Regions from separate parts of the Desulfomicrobium macestii genome, predicted to be linked through region 4. Evidence: predicted binding sites of a transcription regulator. Region 4 holds the regulator's gene; each other region holds the start of a gene.
The links. Region 4 encodes sigma-54, which starts transcription at its own class of promoters, with help from an activator protein. Its sites were predicted from a motif close to CTGGCACGGNNNNTGCTT; they were not measured.
Positions count from the first base shown of each region.

Region 1: hpsG ((2S)-3-sulfopropanediol dehydratase) is a predicted target of sigma-54. The motif match lies at 965-982, and genes of this name have one in related genera.
Region 2: H4684_RS17475 (glutamine synthetase III family protein) is a predicted target of sigma-54. The motif match lies at 1,113-1,130, and genes of this name have one in related genera.
Region 3: nifH (nitrogenase iron protein) is a predicted target of sigma-54. The motif match lies at 1,507-1,524, and genes of this name have one in related genera.

Region 1 covers NZ_JADBGG010000019.1:19,364-21,568, reverse strand. The annotation lists gene H4684_RS12600 (TRAP transporter substrate-binding protein) at 1-462, opposite strand, end outside; gene hpsG ((2S)-3-sulfopropanediol dehydratase) at 1,124-2,205, shown strand, end outside.
Region 2 covers NZ_JADBGG010000036.1:9,040-11,244, forward strand. The annotation lists gene H4684_RS17475 (glutamine synthetase III family protein) at 1-1,041, opposite strand, end outside; gene H4684_RS17480 (EAL and HDOD domain-containing protein) at 1,461-2,205, shown strand, end outside.
Region 3 covers NZ_JADBGG010000010.1:58,950-61,154, forward strand. The annotation lists gene H4684_RS08175 (P-II family nitrogen regulator) at 1-224, opposite strand, end outside; gene nifH (nitrogenase iron protein) at 406-1,236, opposite strand; gene H4684_RS08185 (LeuA family protein) at 1,549-2,205, shown strand, end outside.
Region 4 covers NZ_JADBGG010000026.1:43,077-45,281, forward strand. The annotation lists gene hpf (ribosome hibernation-promoting factor, HPF/YfiA family) at 1-409, opposite strand, end outside; gene rpoN (RNA polymerase factor sigma-54) at 480-1,907, opposite strand; gene lptB (LPS export ABC transporter ATP-binding protein) at 2,014-2,205, opposite strand, start outside.

The DNA.
Region 1 (2,205 bases), on a different contig from region 4:
GTAGCCGTACTGGCTGTACATTATGGTGGTCAGGCCGATTTCGTTGGAAATTCTTTCCAGTTCCTGGCCGAGCTCGCCTTCATCGAGCGCCTTGTAGAGGTTCTGCTGATATTTGGGAGAGGTGATGTAGGGCAGGTCCAGAGCCATGTAGGCCTTGCCGAAGCTGGCCATGTTCGGGGACGAGCAGGAGGACATGTCCAGAGTGCCGGCCTGGGCCGCTTCCGTGGTCACGCGGTCGCTGCCGAGCTGGGCGCTGCCGAAGATCTGAATCTTTATCTTCTTGTCGCTCTTGGCTTCTACCAGTTCCTTGAACTTCTCGAGACCCAGGGTGACATTGTTGCCAGGGGCCATGGGATGGCCAATGCGCAAGGTAAGGGGTTTGCCGGCATGGGCCGTGTCGATGGGGCCGGTCAAAGCTACTGCGGCCATGAGGCCCAACGCGGCTAAAACGATCTTCTTCATGTATTCCTCCGAAAGTGTTGAGTTTTGACCAGCACTGCCTGGCAATGTTTCCGGCTGTCGCCCTCTGGTCACGGGTATTGGACACCCAAAAGCAGAATGCATGCCAAGAAAAAAGCCGTTAAATAAAAGTGCGACACATTAAAATCATTTAAATTCAAGTGTTTGGGTTTGTGCAGTGCATAAATGCGGCAGGGCTGGGGAGGTGTTGTTGCAAATTTGCAACTACTGGGAAGGGTTCTTGTCAGATGCGCTGCTTTTGAGAATTAAATCACAAAGCGGTGTCATTCGTAAGCTCTTCAAGTTGGCTTCGGGTTTTTGCGACCGTTTTGGTAGTAAATTTTGAGCATCTCGTCGCAAATTTGCAACCCTTTTTTTACCTCAAAAGAAGTTTTTCCATGCATTGTTGCAAATTTGCGACAGGTGCGTTTCGTTATTTTTTTCTCAAAAGACCGGGAAGGCGCCATAATCCCGGAAAGTGTGTCTTTTCATCTAGTTATGAGGTTTGGCACAAAGAATGCTCAGGAGCAGACAGTTCAATAATCCCGAAGCATATCTGTGAAAAGAAGAATTGAGTACGATGCTAAGAATAGTCTGATGACTACTTTTCGGGATTTAAGTTCTCATAAGATTCAATCAATAAACTTAGATCAGGAGTAAGAACATGACTCGCTTTACTTGTGGATGCATGTCGCCTCAGGAAGAACGCCTTTATAATCAGATTGAAGGTAAGGAAGATAAATTCAGAAAGACCCACAGTCGTGTCTTCAAGCTCCTGGAAAAATTTGACGGACAGAAACCCCGCATCGATATTGAGCGTGCCTTGTATTTCACGCAGTCGATGCAAGAGACTGAAGGACAGCCTCTTGTTCTGCGCTGGGCAAAGGCTCTGAAGCATATCGCCGAAAACATGACTGTTTACGTTCAGGAAGATCAGCTTCTGCTGGGCCGCGCCGGTTTCGACGGCCGCTACGGCATTCTCTATCCTGAACTCGATGGTGACTTTCTGGATATCGCAGTGCGCGACCTGCCCACTCGTAAGCAGTCTCCCGCGACCATCACTCCCGAGGACGCAAAGATTGTCGTCGAGCAGATCGCTCCCTTCTGGAAGGGCAAGACCTTCCACGAGAAGCTCAACGCCGCCCTGCCCGAGGAAGTTCACAAGCTGACCTACGACGATCCGGAAGGGCTCATGTCCCGCTTCATCGTCAACGAGACCGCCTCGTTCCGTTCCTCCATCCAGTGGGTGCATGACTTCGAGAAGATTCTGAAGCGCGGCTTCAACGACATCAAGCGCGAAGCCGAAGAGAAGCTGGACGCCCTCGATCCGCTCAGCCCCAAGGACAACTGCGAGAAGAGGCCTTTCCTCGAAGCCATCGTCATCGTCTGCGATGCCATCGTGCATTGGGCCAAGCGCCATGCCGTGCTGGCCCGTGAAGTGGCGGAGAAGGAAACCAACCCGGCCCGCAAGGCGGAGCTGATCCGCATGGCCGAAAATGCCGAGCGTGTTCCCGGCGAGCCCGCCCGTGATTTCTGGGAAGCCTGCCAGAGCCAGTGGTTCACGCAGATGTTCTCCCGCATCGAGCAGAAGACCGGCACGACCATCTCCAACGGTCGCATGGACCAGTATTTTTACCCCTACTACGCCCAGGATGTCGAGGCGGGCAAGCTGACCGAAGAGCAGGCCATGGAGCTTCTGGAGTGCATGTGGGTCGGCATGGCCGAATTCATCGACATGTACATCTC
Region 2 (2,205 bases), on a different contig from region 4:
GCCGTTGATGCCGGCGAAGGGCTTTTCGTGCAGCAGGCAGACCATGCCGTAACGCTTGGCCACGCTGCGCAGCACGGTCATGACCAGCTGGTTGTGGTCCGTGGCCAGGTTGCCCTGCTCGTAGATGGGCGCGATTTCGAACTGGCTGGGGGCCACCTCGTTGTGACGGGTCTTGACCGGCACGCCGAGCTTGAACAGTTCGCGGTCCACTTCCATCATGAAGGACATGACGCGGCGCGGGGTCACGCCGAAATACTGGTCCTCGAACTCCTGGCCCTTGGGCGGCTTGGCGCCGAAGAGACTGCGGCCGGCGATGAGCAGGTCGGGACGCGCGAAGATGAAATTGCGGTCAATGAGAAAATATTCCTGCTCGGGTCCGGCGTAGCTAGTCAGGGGCAGCTTGGTCTCAACGCCGAACAGCTTCAGCACGCGCTTGGCCTGCTTGTTCAGGGCCTGCATGGAACGCAGCAGCGGAGTTTTCTTGTCCAGTGCCTCGCCGGTCCAGGACACGAAAGCCGTGGGGATGCACAGGAAGGTTCCGTTGGGGTTCTCAAGGATGTAGGCCGGGCTGGTCACGTCCCAGGCGGTGTAGCCGCGTGCTTCGAAGGTGGCACGCAGGCCGCCGGAAGGAAAGCTGGAGGCATCGGGCTCGCCCTGGATGAGCATCTTGCCGCTGAATTCGGCCACTGCACCGCCCATCCCGTCGGGGGTCAGGAAGGAGTCGTGCTTCTCGGCGGTCAGGCCGGTCAGGGGATAGAAGACGTGGGTGAAATGGGTAGCGCCCTTCTCGATGGCCCAATCCTTCATGGCGTTGGCCACGACATCGGCCACGGAAGCGTCAAGCTTCTCGCCCAGTTCGATGGTCTTCTTCAGGGATTTGTAGACGGTTTTCGGCAGGCGTTCACGCATGACCTTGTCGTTGAACACGTTGCTTCCAAACATTTCCGTCAGGGAAGTTTCGCTGAAATTCAGGGGCGCATGCAGGGGTTTGTAGTCGGTGATTGCCTTGATGGCGTCCCTGCGGGCCGTGAGTCCGTTCATGATATCCTCCAGGACAAGTTGATGTATGCTTTTATTGCTACGTTGATCCGTGATTACAATTGCAAGGCCTAAAGCAATTCAGATGCCATTAGCACAACATATTGAAATATATAAGCACCATGAATTTTGGAAGTAAATAGATTACATTTTTGAAATATGCAATCCCGGCAATCCGGAATTAATTCGGAATTAAATTACAATTTTGCAAAACAGCCCGCCACGCCGTCATCCCCTGTCATGGCGCACCCTGGCTTGCATGGCGCGAATGGCTCCCGGGACAAGGCAATCCGCGACGTCCGCCTCGCGCGAATCATGCACATAAATGTCAACACGAATTTGAACCAGGCAAATAAGAGTTCAAAATTGCGCAGTGTTCTGCTAGTTTCAGGGCAATCCTCAATTCCAACCCGGAGCCGCCCATGCCCGCAGCCGTTCCCAGCGCCACCAACCTTCATCTGCTGTCTCGATATCCGATCTTCACCGCCGCCAAGACAGTGTGGGGGTATGAGATCCAGGCCACCGCGAGCATTGTCACGGACCAGCCTCCGGACCCGGATCGGGCCAACGTCGGGGCCACGGTCATCGCCGGTGATTACATCGGCCTGAACACCATCCTGGCCCGCAACAAGAAAATGCTCCTCTCCTACACCCGGGACCAGCTTCAAAAGCAGATCCCCTACGCCTTTCCGGCTCAGTCGTCCGCCATCCTGATCAGTCCGGATTTTCAAAACGATCCTGACCTGCTCCCGGCGCTAAGGCAGATGGCGGCGGACGGGCACACCATCGCCCTGGAATGGAATGCCGGGGTCACCCCCCTGCCCCCCCTCATGGAACTGGCCGACGTGATCTGTCTTGGCGCCCCGGACATGGCCGAAGAGCTTGCAAAAATCCCCCTGGCCGCCAAGACCGTGATCGTGCGCAACGTGACCACCCGCGAGGAGGTCGAACAACTGCAAAAACTGGGCGTTTCCCTTTTTCAGGGGCGCTTCTTCAAGACCGCCGAGATCATTCCGGGCAAGAAGCTGTCCTCACACCAGAATTCGCGCCTGCAGATTCTGCGCGTCATCGAAGCCGAATCACCCGATCTGGACCAGCTGGCCCAGACCATCCAGGCCGACGTGAGTCTTTCCTACCGACTGCTCACCTATCTCAACTCCCCGACTT
Region 3 (2,205 bases), on a different contig from region 4:
TTCATGATCACGCTGATGACGAAGTCCTTGTCCTCGGCCTTGACCACGCTCATGAGCATGGTCTTGGGGATCTCGTCGTAGGTCACTTCGCCGATCTTGATGCCGCGCTGCTTGCCGCGACCGGCCACGGAATATTTGGTCACCGCCGGAAAACCTGCGTCCATGAGGGCTGCGAGAACGTCGTCGGACTTTTCGGGGCGTACGATTGCTCTGACCATGATCATATGTTTTCTCTCCTTCGTTTCTTCTATAACTCTTTTTATTATTTAACTTTCACTCCAAGGTCGTTCAAAAATTCGTTGTGGCAAGGCGCGAGTCGAATTTGAAGGGTGAAGTGTAGCCGACTACATGAGCCCTTCAAAATCGGGGAGCAACGCAGTCCAGAACGGATTTTTGGACGACCGCCTAGACGGCTTCGAGCAGGCCGAAGTCCATGAGCAGCTGCTCCAGTTCCTCGATTTCAAGGGGCTTCGGCACGACGAACATCTTGTTCTGGTCGATGGCCTTGGCCAGATTGCGGTAGTGATCGGCCTGGGGAGCGTTGGGCTGCCATTCGATGACGGTCATGCGGTTGATCTCGGCGCGCTGCACGTCGTTGTCGCGGGGGACGAAGTAGATCATCTGCGTGCCGATCTTCTTGGCCAGTTCTTCGATCATCTCGCGTTCGTTATCGACGTTGCGGGAGTTGCAGATCAGGCCGCCCAGACGCACTCCGCCGGATTCGGCGTATTTCATGATGCCCTTGCAGATGTTGTTGGCCGCATACATGGCCATCATCTCGCCGGAACAGACGATGTAGATCTCTTCGGCCTTGCCGTCGCGGATGGGCATGGCGAACCCGCCGCAGACAACGTCGCCCAGAACATCGTAGAATGCGTAATCCAAGGCTTCGGACTCGTGGTAGGCGCCAAGCGATTCCAGCATGTTGATGGAGGTGATGATGCCGCGACCGGCGCAACCGACGCCCGGCTCGGGTCCGCCGGATTCGACGCACCAGGTGCCGCTGAAGCCGGCCTTGCGGATGTCGGCCAGTTCCACGTCCTCGCCTTCGTCGCGCAGGGTATCCAGAACGGACTTCTGCGCCAGGCCGCCGAGCAGCAGGCGGGTGGAGTCGGCCTTGGGATCACAGCCGACGACCATGATCTTCTTGCCCATTTCAGCCAGGCCCGCGACCGTGTTCTGTGTGGTGGTGGATTTGCCGATGCCGCCCTTTCCGTAAATTGCGATCTTCCTCATGACGTGCGCTCCTTTATGTGAGAGTTTTTGGTGTAGTTGTGTGCCGTACCTGAACCTCCCTAGGGCAACGCGCGTGCCAAAAATTACGCAAGATCTCAAATATCTGAAAATAAAGGAGAAAAGAAAAACAGACATCGTCCTGCCATCCCGAAATATACACAAACAACAACTACGAAAATGTAGGTTCAAACATTAGTGTCCGCACACCCAAGACCTCTCGTAAAAGCAATAAAACCATAAAATTCAAGATAATGAAGAAATCATAAAACGTGGCACCGACCGTGCAATGACAAAGCAAACACGGGAGGACGCATGTTGATCGACACGACACTCAGGGAAGGGGCGCAAATGTTCGGGACCTGCATCCCAAATCAGATCGGAATCGAAATCGCCGGACGCATCGCGGACATGGGTGTGGAAGAGATAGAGATCGGCTGGATGGGGCAACAGGGACTTGAAGAGTTGGTAAGGGCTCTGCGGCACAGGGGCGCGACCTGTGACCTGAGCGTATGGTCTCCCTGCCGCACGGTGGATGTGTACCGGGCAGCGGGGCTGGGCATCGACACGATCAACATCGGTCTGCCCGTTTCGGACCTGCACATCGCCGAGCGCCTGCGCACGGACCGTGACGGCCTGACCGCCATGCTGCGCGAAACCGTGGGCCTGGCCCACTCCTGCGGCATCCGCCGCATCAGCATCGGCCTTGAGGACGTGACCCGCGCCGATCAGGAATTCGCCCTGTCCATGGCCCGCATGGCCCGGGACCTCGGCGCCGTGCGCATCCGCCTGGCCGACACGCTGGGCGTCATGACTCCGACCCGCATCGCCGAACTGGTGCGCTTCTTCGCCGCCGGAGCGGACATGGAGATCGCCATCCACTGCCACAACGATTTCGGCATGGCCACGGCCAACGCCATCACGGCCCTGGAAGCGGGCGCGCACTGGGCCGACGTCTCGGTGCTCGGAATC
Region 4 (2,205 bases):
CGATCATGGGCTTGGGCGAGAAGTCGTCGGTCTTTTGGATGACCGGCTTGCGCTTTGCATCCGCGTCGTCCTCGAAACTCCCGGCGTCCATGCGGGTGCTGTCGCTGCCGCCTTTGCGTCGGCTCTTGTCCTTGTCGCGGACCTTGCGCATCTGGGCCTCAAGCTTGTCCCAGACGAGGTCGACGGTGGAGTACATGTCCTCGCTGTCTTCGCGGGCGGAGATATGTACGTTCTTCCCCGTCAGCACTATATCGGCGATATGCCGGAATTTCTCCACTTCGAGATTGACCTGCAGTTCAGCGTCGGGGGTGCCGGCCGTGAATTTGGCGAGCTTGCCGAAGCGGTCTTTGGCGTATTTGCGCAGATGGTCGGAAGGATCGAAGTTTTTGAAATTGAAGGTAATCCTCATGGAAGCCTCCTCGATTGTTGAGGGTCAGCCCTTTTTGCCGTCCGGAAGGGGCGGCCCAAAGGGCGGGATGTCAAAAAACCTGTTTGCGCTTGGATGAGGAATCGATCCCCAGCACTGCGCGATATTTGGCCACTGTTCGCCGGGCGATGTTCACGTCCAGCCGTTCTTTCAGCACCGCGGCGATTTTTTCGTCGCTGTAGGGGTGCTTCGGGTCTTCCTCGCTGACCATTTTCTTGATGATGGCCTTGACCGATTCGGATCCGACCTGAGTTCCATCATCCATTTCCAGCGCGGAATTGAAGAAAAATTTCAGTTCCACGATGCCGTGCGGGGTGGCCACGTATTTGTTCGTGGTGATCCGGCTGACCGTGGATTCGTGCATTTCAATGTCGTCGGCCACATCCTTGAGGATGAGCGGTTTGAGCTTGGTCACGCCGTGTTCGAAAAACCCCCGCTGAAACCTGACAATGCTTTCAACCACTTTGTATAATGTTCTTTGCCTTTGGTGCAAGCTCTTCATGAGCCACATGGCAGAGCGCATCTTGTCATGCAGGTATTCACGGTCCGGGCCTTTGACCGCGAGGTGCATGTCGTCCATGTAGTAGGGGCTCAGCTGCAGCTTCGGCAGGCCGTCGTCGTTCATGACGATGACGAAATCCCCTTCGTATTCGTACACGAAGACATCGGGGCTGACATATATGGTGCTCTCGCTGCCGTAACTGGCGCCCGGCATGGGGTCCAGGGACTGGATTATGTCCAGATAGGCCTTGAGGTCCTCCATCTGGATCTTGAACTTGCGCAGGAGCGGTTTGTAGCGGCGCTTCTCGATGTCTTCGAGATGATCCCCTACCAGGGAAAGCAGGATGGGATCGTCCTGGCCCAGCATTTCCAGCTGGATGAGCAGGCATTCCCGAGGAGACCGCGCGGCCACGCCCACGGGATCGAAGCGCTGCAGACGATGCAGCATGGACTCCACCAGGGCCAGGGGAGAGAGCGTCTCGGAGGCGATGTCCTCGGCGGTGCTCATCAGGTAGCCCTGGGAATCGAGGTTGCCGATGATGGCCTCGCCGATCATCTCCTCTTCTTCGGTGATGTTGGACAGACACAGCTGCCACAGCAGATGACCGTCCAGGGAGGGCTTGCCCGAGAGCCTGGCCTCGTAGGACATCATCTCCTCCAGGGCCTCGGTCTCCTTGAACTGCACTTGCTTGGCGGTGCTTGAAAAATCGCCGAGGTAGTTTTCCCAGTCCGCGTTGCGCATCAGTTCCGCGTCTTCGTAGGAGACTTCCGGGCGTGTTTCGGCCGGAGCCTGGATTTCGTGCTCCTCGGAAATTTCCTTGACCCCCTCCTCAAGCATGGGGTTCTCAAGCAGCTCCTGCTGAACGGCTTCGAGAAGCTCGAATCTGGAGAGCTGAAGCAGCTTGATGGCCTGCTGCAGCTGCGGTGTCATGACTAGCTGCTGCGTCAGCTTGAGGTTTTGTCGGAGTTCAAGGCCCATAATTGATTTGGTTTCACCGTGTCAGAGGATTGCAGGCTAAAAAACTACCCAGTAACGAATCTGCCATAAAGCTTAGGCCCTGGCAATCCTTGGAAAATCGTGTCCGCTAGAGGCTGAATCCTTCACCGAGGTAAACCTTGCGCGCGCCCGGGTCGGCGACGATCTCTTCCGGGCTGCCGTTCAGGATGATGCGGCCGTCGTGGACAAGGTATGCACGGTCGCAGATCTGGAGCGTTTCGCGAACATTGTGGTCGGAGATGAGCACGCCGATGTTCTTGTCGCGAAGGTCCCGGATGAT